3 regions of the Candidatus Clostridium eludens genome follow, and region 2 is predicted to be linked to each of the others. Evidence: riboswitches for the same ligand, from Rfam matches in the RefSeq annotation. Region 2 holds a riboswitch; each other region holds the start of a gene.

Region 1 (3,294 bases), on a different contig from region 2:
AGATAATAAATAGTATCCCCAAAAAGTTAGATTTAGGAAAAGTAAATGATAAGTACTTTATAAATGTAGCCAGTACAGGTTTATTTACAGATGTATCGCAAAAAACAGATGTAAATTTAAAAAATACAATTGGGAAATTAGCTTATTATGTTAAAGGATTAGAGCAACTTACTAATCTTAGAAAGTTGAAAGTAAAAGTAAAGTCTGAAAATGCAGTTTTTGATGGAGATATGTATCTAATGCTTATATTTAACGGGCAGACAGCAGGGAATCTTAAGTTTGCATATAAAGCTAAAATAGATGACGGACTTTTAGATATAATTATAATAAAAGCATCAATGATAAAAGATACTATTGCACTTTTTATAAAAATGCTTCGGGGAGATCATTTAGAAAATACATCAGGACTTATATATTTTAAATCAAATAAAGTAGAAGTATACTGTAAGGAAGGCATAGTAACTGATATAGATGGAGAGAGAGGTCCTGATTTTCCGCTTATGGTGGAGTGCATAAAGGGTGGAATAGAAGTTTTAGGGATAAAACATAAAATTCATAAATAGGCTTAATGCAAGTTTTTCTTTAAAATAGTAATATGGACTAGGTAATATTAATAAATATAAGTTAGGATACTACTAAAAATAGGGAGGATACATGATAATTTATATTTTTTTATTACCGGTTATGTTTCTAATGCTAATTCAAGGATTGGTTTGGACTAAATCTCTACCAGGTAAAATAAAAGTAATAACCTTTATTATTATTATAGCTATGATATTTAGATATATTTCAATTTCTATTATGCTTTTTGCTACTAATATGAAGTATTTATATATGCTTAAAATTCCGTTTTTTTTAAATTTAATTGTAGTTCCTATGATAGTGTTTACTGTATTATACATTTTTATTAGAAAAAATAATATTAAGTTTTACTATATATTTATAATATCTATAATGTTGATTTTACTATATATTTTTATTATGTATAAATGTGCAGCTGTATTGCAAATTGTAGAAAAATCAGTATACACATTAGTTTTCTTGCAGCATATATATATATATTGGACATACATAGTGTTTAATACTTTAATAATATTTTTTGTTTTAGGATTTGTTAATAAAAAAGGTGTAAACAAATTAGGAATATATTTAGTATTGCTAGCGGCTTTTGTGACCGTAATAGAATCTATATTATGGTTTATGGGTATAAGGATTTTAGTAGAAAATATACTTGGGGATATATTCTGGGTAATTGTATTAATTTATGCATTAAATAAAGTTAAGAAAAATTTAGTAACTAGATTAAATTAGGCTATATAGGAGAAGTCAGTTGTTATAAGTCTATATAAAAACTCACAATGTTTAAGGTAATTGAAGATATACTATGAGATGTGCCATGAAAATGAGCAAACTTACAATAAATTAATGTAATGAGTAAATATAAATAAATTTTATATTTACTGTTGCATTTCAATGAATTTGTAATATAATTAATAGTAGAGAATAAATTATATATATTTTTATTATGTTAGGTGAGGCTCCTATATAGACACATGCTGCTGCCCGGAAACATCGAGAGATGCCAATGGGTCAACAGGTATTACCGAATTAAGGTTTTACTTAATGTAGCTGGACAAAGTTTAGTCTAAAGCTATATAGTGCTAAAACTCAGACGATTTAAAAGTTTTAGTTTAATATGGAGCCCTTAGGGCTTTTTTTAGTTTATTTGCATATATTTAAATTTTTTAATTTAGGTGGTGTGTCAAATGGAAAACGGACCGTATGGAGGTCGGTGTATTTTAAAACAAAAATTTAGAAGGTATACAGGGGATTATTTTAGATAATTGTGTAAATTGGTTTTATAAAATATTTCTCTGTATATTGAAGGAGGAATATTTATGAAAAAATTATCTAGTTTCTTTTTGAGTAAGATTCTCTGTAGAAAAATTTATGATGAATTCAATGAATATGTAGGAAAATTATGTGATATTTACGTTTCTGTTGATGATGGAATACCAAAGGCTATAGGGTATAAAGTAAAAAAAAAGTCAGAAGTATTTAACTGTGAGTGTAAAAATATAAATTTTTATGAAGATAATGATAAGGTAATAATAAAAGGAGAGGGAATAAGAGAAATAATACTGCAACGATATTCGTATCTTTTATCAAAACATTTACTGGATAAACAGATAGTAGATATAAATGGGAAAAAACTTGTAAAAGTTAACGATATTAGGATTACAGAAATAGCAGGAGAATATAGAGTTGTAGCTGTTGATACGGGAGTTTTGGCTTTAGGAAGAAGGTTTGGTCTAGAAGGGGTTGTAAAAAAGTGCTATGATTTGTTTGATAAAAAACCTGAAGATAGCTTAATAATATGGAATAATGTGGAGTCTTTGGAAGTTATAAATGATAATTTAAAGTTGTGTATACCATATAAAAAATTATCTAAGCTTCATCCGGCAGATTTGGCGGATATACTAGAAGATATGGATATAAACTATAGGAAAAGAGTTTTTGAAAGTCTAGATGAAAATTTAGCAGCAGATACTTTAGAAGAGATAGCTCCAGAAATGCAGGTAGATATTTTGGAAAATTTAAGTCAATCTAAAAGGGATGAAGTATTATATAATATGCCAAATGATGAAATAGCAGATATTTTAGAGGAAGCTGATGAAGAGACTGTTGAAAAAATACTTTTCAATATGAAAAAGGAAGATGCAGAGGAAGTAAAAGCTCTTATGGGTTATAAAAAAGAAACTGTAGGAAGTATAATGAATAAAGATTTTATTTCTTTTAATATAAACATAACAGTTAGGGAAACTATTGAACTTTTAAAGGAGATTAAGCCAGAAGACGAAGTATCTTATTATATATATATTATTGATGATAAACAAAAACTTCAGGGGGTTGTGTCTTTAAAAGATTTAATATTATCAAACTTTGAAGATAGATTGAAAGATATAATGGAATGTAGTGTATCTACAGTGAACCATAATGAAAATATTGATAAAGCTATAGAAATTTGTTCAAAATATAATCTCTTTTCACTGCCTGTATTAGATGATGATGAGAGATTATGTGGTATAGTAATAATGAATGATATAGTAGAAGATATATTAATACCTAGCTGGAGAAAAAGATTGAGGAAAGTAGGGTAGGTAATATTATTGTTAAAGCTCTGGAAGAATACTATTAATAATCACCAAAAGGGTGAAATTAATAGTATTTTTTTTCATGTATTTTTTACTATATTTGTGCACAAACTAGATTTACATAATAAAATATCAAAAG
Region 2 (3,294 bases):
TTACCAATATTTCGATTCTTGTAAATGCAAAAATGCTAATTTAAAAATTCTATAATACCAAGTATTATTAGCAATATACCTGAAAATAATGGTGCATATTTACCGAAAAGTTTACCTAATACATGATTACCTATAGCTTGACCGAATATAATTGTAAGGATACTTAATATAAATGTAGATACGACTGTAAATTGAATACTAACTCCTGTTATACTTGCAGCTACTCCAGTTCCTAAGTTGTTGAAGGTTAATCCGAATGCTACAAGGATGGATTCTTTCATGCTTATGTCACCAGAGTTATCTGAATCTGATTTTTCAGCATATTCAATCATATCATGAATATTTTTCAAGGCAAGTTCCTTTGACTTGGTATTGTTTATAAGCTTTAATATGCTCTGAATTACAAAATATACTCCCAAGATAACAATAGCTACGGCACCTAAACCATTAGCTATATAGTGAGGCAAAAATTTTGATATATACGCCCCAATTGACATAGATAAAAAAGTTCCGGTAGATGTTACAACTGCTATTATAAGATTTGCAATTATACTCACATTTATTCTCTTTATTCCGTAAGCTATTCCTACAACTATATTATCCAGGTTAGAGGATAAGCTAAACAATAATGCAGATAAAAGCAATGCCATATGTGTTCTCTCTCTTTTTATTAGTTACATTATAATATATGGATTGTAAATTTATATGGTGATTAAGAATTTATAAAGGTCTTTTTAAATTATGCTAATAGAATTTTTATTACATCGTATTTTCCTTATTAAGTTGTATAATTAAAATATTCTTTATTAATAAAAATGTAAATTGTTATCAATTGATAATAATAACTACATATATATTATCAAAAAAAGTGTTTACAATAGAGAATTCAAAGCATATAATAAACGTGAAGTTATTATCAAATGAAAGTAAAGAAGGTAATAAAATAATTGTTAGGTGAGGCTCCTATGTATAGGATATAGGCTACTGCCCAAAAACATCGAGAGATGCCAATGGGTCAACAGGTACTACCGAATTAAGGTTTTACTTAATGTAGCTGGGGTTAACTCAAAGCCACATAGTGCTAAAGCTCAACGAAGAAATAATAATTTGTTGTTTTGACGAGCTTTTAAAGGCTCTTTTTTATTGTATAAATTACCTTCATATATTTGTGTAATAATACATATAAAAATAATTTTAAATTATAGGTCCAAGGGAGTGATGAATTCAATGGAAGATGGCTCGCATTATAAATATGGCCATATAAAAATTAGAAATTTGTTGCTGAAAAATATAATAAGGGTGTACTTGCATTAAACTTTGCATTGTTCACCCTGCAGGAAAAGGAGTGTGTTCAATGCGATTTAGAAGTGCTTATCTAAGTAGAATATTAGGTAATAAAATTTATACGGCTAATAAAGAAGTTATAGGAACTTTGAAGGATTTAGCTGTTGATATAAATTTTCAAAATCCCAAAATTACGATTGCTGTTATCAAGGCAAAAGAAGGGATAAAATTTATTGATTTTAATAATATTGATGTTTCTAAAGAAAAAGGACAATATGTTTTGACATGTAATAAAATTGAAAGTAAAGATTTAGGTAACTATATGCTATTGAAAAAGTTTGTCTTGGATAAACAAATTATTGATGTTAATGGCAGAAAAGTAGTTAGGGCTAATGATATTAGATTAGTTATATTACCTTATGGTATGTTTGCTGTAGCAGTAGATATCGGTATTGATGGATTATTGAGAAGGATTGGAATTGCTAAACCATTAAAGAGATTGGGATTTAAAGTATCTAGTAAGCTTATGATGTGGGATGATATTCAGACAGCTTTTACATCAAAAGACATTTTACTTTCGAAAACTTATAATAAATTATCTACACTTCACCCTTCAGATCTTGCGGATATAATTGAAGATTTTGATGTAAATACGGGGGTAATCATTTTCTCAAGTTTAGATAATGCAAAAGCTGCAGATGTATTAGAAGAATTAGAAGAAGACGTGCAGGTGAGATTGCTCAGAAAACTACCTACAGATAAGGCAGCTGATATCCTAGAAGAAATGCCAGCTGATGAAGCAGCTGATGTATTAGATGGACTAAATGAAAATAAAGCAGAAGAATTGCTTAGCAATATGGAAAAAGAAGCTTCAGATGAAATAAGAGAACTTATGGAATATGAGGAATATCTGGCTGGAAGCCTTATGAATACTGATTTTATATCATGTCCAGCTGACTATACAGTAGCTGATGTAATAAATGACATCCGTGAATCAGTAAATGAAATTGATCAAATTTATTATGTTTATGTTGTAAGTGACACTCATAAACTTATTGGAGTAGTATCTTTAAGAGATTTAATTATTTCTGACCCTGATAAAAGATTAGGAAATATTATGGCTAAAGAACTTATATATATGAAGGATACAGATGAAACAACCGGTTTAGTTAAAGCTATATCAAAATATAATTTATTTGCCATACCTATAGTTGATGAACAAATGCACCTAAGAGGAACCGTAAATATAAATGATGTTGTTCATGAATTTACCAAGAATAACAAAAGATACAGATAATTGGGGGTGAGAATATGAATGCAAAAAGAAAAACATGGATAGGAAATTTATTAATATTTTTAAGTATTTTAGGTCCTGGAATTATAACAGGTAGTGTTGATAATGATGCAGGTGGTATTACAACATATTCTGTAGCTGGTGCAACTTATGGTTATAAATTACTTTGGTCATTAATTCCATGTTTCATAGTTCTTCTTGTGGTACAGGAAATGAATGCTAGAATGGGCATAGTTACAGGAAAAGGTTTGGCAGACTTAATTAGAGAAAATTTTGGTGTTAAGGTAACTTTCTTTATATTCATTGGGTTAATTATTGCAGATATAGGAAATACAGCTACTGAGTTTGCAGGTGTTGCAGGTAGTATGCAAGTTTTTGGAATAAGCAAATATATATCGGTGCCACTAGCAGCTATTGCCGTATGGATTTTAGTTGTAAAGGGTACTTATAAGACCACGGAAAAAATATTCTTGATTTTTAGCATATTTTTGTTATCATACATTGGTTCAGCAATTCTTGCTAAACCAGATTGGCATGAAATAGGTAGTGCTTTGGTTCATCCTACTATTGAAACTAACTTTGATTATATAGGTATGGTTATTGGTATGGTAGGAACTACTATTGCACCTTGGATGCAGTTTTATATGCAATCAGCAGTTATTGAAAAAGGGCTAAAAATTGAAGACTTTAAATATGAATTCTGGGATGTAGTTGTT
Region 3 (3,294 bases), on a different contig from region 2:
CATATGCCACAGATGCAGATTTGAAAATGTCTAAAGCTGGACATGTTATAAGTGATATTATTCACATGATTAGTTTGTTATTAGGCTTATATTTGGCAGATACATATTTGTTTCATTACAATGTTATGAAGTTAATAAGTAAAAATATGCCGGGGCAGCTGAAGGTGATAGGTATTTTATTTATAATTGCTTCAATTGTTTTGGGAAGAATAACAGGGCATAGAAAATATATGCATAGTTTGCTAGGCTTTACAACTATAAATATAGGAGTATGGCTGATTGCAGGAAAGTTTGTTATCTGGTTCGGACTTGGATATGCACTGCACATGGTATTGGATTTATTAAATGAAAAGCCGGAACATTTACTGTTTCCATTACCGGTGGGAGACCTTTGTTTTTCACTTGTCAGTTCTAGGGGGATAGCAAATGCCGCTATATCTACCATTAGTTATGCAGGTTTTTTGTGTAAAATAATATATGTATACAACTTAAAATATTTTCATATACACTTCTAAATAAAACAGACAGCTTATCTTATTGATGGGCTGTCTATTTTACATCTTTAAATTACAAAATATGTATTTATTATTGACTTTTGTGTAATTATGTAATATATTACATTTATTAAAAATATTGAATTTTAGAAGGAGATAATTTTGGTGAGAAAAAAATTTGTAATAATAAATATTTTAATATTAAGCTTCATTCTATTAGTACCTAATATGGTAACTGCACCTACAAATGTAAGAAATGTAGGTGGTTCAAATAAAATAGCACATTCTGACTTAATTCCTGCATTTTATTGTGTAAACAATAGTATAAATATTAGAAGTGAGCCCAATACCAGTTCAGCAGTTTTAGGTTCTCTATATTACGGAGATGTAGTTGACATTGACGATACTGATTATTATTATAATTCTTTTATCAAAATTCATCATAATGGTATTATAGGTTATGTTCATGCTGCTTATTTAGATAGTGTAGAATAAGATAATTACAGAGAACAAATGTATTTTTATTATATTCCCAATTACACTAAACATAACTTTATATATTTAGTAGAGCATAAATTATTGACTATAGCTATATAGAATATTATACTTGTATGGAGGACATACTTATTGAACGGGTTGTTAAAATTTAAGAGCATATTGTTAGGTGAGGCTCCTATATCAGATATATGTTACTGCCCAAAAATATCGAAAGATGCCAATGGGTTAACAGGTACTACCGAATTAAGGTTTTACTTAATGTAACTGAGTTAAACTCAAAGCTGTATAGTGCTAAAGCTCAACGAAAGATATAATATTAGTTGCAGTTTTATAGAGCCTTTTTTGGGGCTCTTTTTATTTTTTCTTAGGAGGTGAAGTCAATGGAAGCAGACCCTAGTGATTTATGTATAAATAAAATACAACTATCAAAAATCAATGAATGTGGAGAAGTCTTGTTTCAATTGATGAAGCCCAAAGATCATTCTCCTGCATTGTAATGTAGGGAGGTAAAATTAAATGAAAAAGAAAAACAAACTCTTATTTATATTAGGTATTATTGGTCCGGGACTTATAACGGTTAATGCCGGAAATGATGCTGGCGGTATAGCCACATATGCAACTGTAGGTGCTTCTTATGGATACAAAATGCTGTGGGGTATTTTACTAATAACATTTAGCTTGGGCGTAATCCAAGAAATGAATGCTAGGATGGCTGTAGTTACGGGAAAGGGATTATCTGATTTAATTAGAGAAAACTACAGTGTTAGATGGTCTTTTTTCGCAATGAGTGTATTATTTATTGCTAATTTTGGGGTATGTATTGGAGATTTTGCAGGTATAGCTGCAAGTTTAGAGTTGTTTGGAATTACTAAATACATTACAGTTCCCATTATGGCATTTTTGGTGTGGTTTGTGATAACTAAGGGTTCCTATAAAAAAACGGAAAAAGTTTTTTTGGCATTTACTTTTGTATTTTTCACTTATATAATAACTTGTTTTAAAGTTCATCCAAATTGGAATGAGGTTGCTAGGGCAACAGTTACACCAACTATAAATTTTAACAAAGATTATATTTTAACTTTTATAGGAATGATAGGGACTACAATAACTCCCTATATGCAATTTTATCTCCAATCCGCTGTGGTGGATAAGGGATTAAGCATTAAAGACTACAAATACGAAAAGTTAGATGTATATTTAGGTGCTATTTGGGGAGATTTAGTTTCTTTTTTTATAATTGTGTGTACAGCAATGACTTTGTTTAAAGCAGGTATCAAAATTAATAATGCTGAACAAGCTGCTATGGCGTTAAAGCCTCTGGCAGGTAACTATGCTACAATACTTTTTGCTGTTGGATTATTTGGAGCTTCCGTACTTGCTGCCATGGTGATTCCACTTTCAACTACTTATGCTATATGTGAATCATTTGGATTTGAGAGCGGTCTAGATAATTCATATGATGAAGCGCCAGTTTTTTATGGTATCTTCACTTTTATGATTGTATGTAGTTCAGCATTGGTGTTGGTGCCTAAATTGTCGCTAGTTACTATTATGATTGATACACAACAGGTTGCTGGTATGTTATGCCCTGTAATTTTAATCTTTATGGTATTATTAATAAATAATAAAGAACTTATGGGCAAGTATGTAAATAATAAATTGCAAAATGTAATAGTATGGATAACGGTAATATTTATCATTACTTTATCAGTAATTCTGTTCATATCTCCAGTGTTAAACAAGTTGATTTAATCTAATTGCCATTATATAGTGGTTTTTCAAGTTTGGCAAAAATATTTTCTATGTAATTCTTTTATTATACATAATTGAATCAAATTTGAATATATAGATAATATTAGTGGTAAAGGAACTCTCCTATATGCAGCTGTTAATAGAGCTGTATGCAATTTAAGCTTAAAGTGAGAGTTATAAAAAATTAATTTGGGAGATGAGATCTTATGCATGATACTATATTACTGAGTAAAATATCACAGGGTTTAGATAAATGCTGCAAACAAGGAAAAATTTCAAAGATAAATAGAATGTCTGTTATTGTGAATAAAAATAGCCATATCAATCCTTATAATTTACTAGAATATCTTAAAAACTATAATGAAAATTTAATAGATATTTGCACAGAAATAAAAGTTGAAATCGGAGATTTACCAGATGAGACTGCTATTATTAGAAATATAGAAGGTGACTCAATTGAATAACAGCCGATAAAATGACTATTAACTGCTCCCTAAAATATATTATGTGTTAATATATTTTAGGGAGTTTTTGTTATACCCCCCCAAAA

What was found. Region 2 has a riboswitch for magnesium ahead of ACJDU8_RS09105 (magnesium transporter). Riboswitches for the same ligand answer to the same signal wherever they lie in the genome.
Region 1: it holds a riboswitch for magnesium, as region 2 does, so the genes downstream of both, ACJDU8_RS10980 (magnesium transporter) here and ACJDU8_RS09105 (magnesium transporter) in region 2, are expected to answer to the same signal.
Region 3: it holds a riboswitch for magnesium, as region 2 does, so the genes downstream of both, ACJDU8_RS00135 (Nramp family divalent metal transporter) here and ACJDU8_RS09105 (magnesium transporter) in region 2, are expected to answer to the same signal.

The regions. Positions count from the first base shown of each region.
Region 1 is NZ_JBJHZX010000014.1:103,322-106,615, reverse strand. Features, by position in the region: gene ACJDU8_RS10990 (YegS/Rv2252/BmrU family lipid kinase) at 1-563, shown strand, start outside; gene ACJDU8_RS10985 (hypothetical protein) at 655-1,311, shown strand; M-box (ykoK) riboswitch at 1,518-1,687, shown strand; gene ACJDU8_RS10980 (magnesium transporter) at 1,899-3,161, shown strand.
Region 2 is NZ_JBJHZX010000011.1:71,311-74,604, forward strand. Features, by position in the region: gene ACJDU8_RS09100 (manganese efflux pump) at 36-650, opposite strand; M-box (ykoK) riboswitch at 940-1,108, shown strand; gene ACJDU8_RS09105 (magnesium transporter) at 1,355-2,581, shown strand; gene ACJDU8_RS09110 (Nramp family divalent metal transporter) at 2,596-3,294, shown strand, end outside.
Region 3 is NZ_JBJHZX010000001.1:40,831-44,124, reverse strand. Features, by position in the region: gene ACJDU8_RS00145 (metal-dependent hydrolase) at 1-515, shown strand, start outside; gene ACJDU8_RS00140 (SH3 domain-containing protein) at 660-989, shown strand; M-box (ykoK) riboswitch at 1,144-1,309, shown strand; gene ACJDU8_RS00135 (Nramp family divalent metal transporter) at 1,509-2,744, shown strand; gene ACJDU8_RS00130 (hypothetical protein) at 2,951-3,208, shown strand.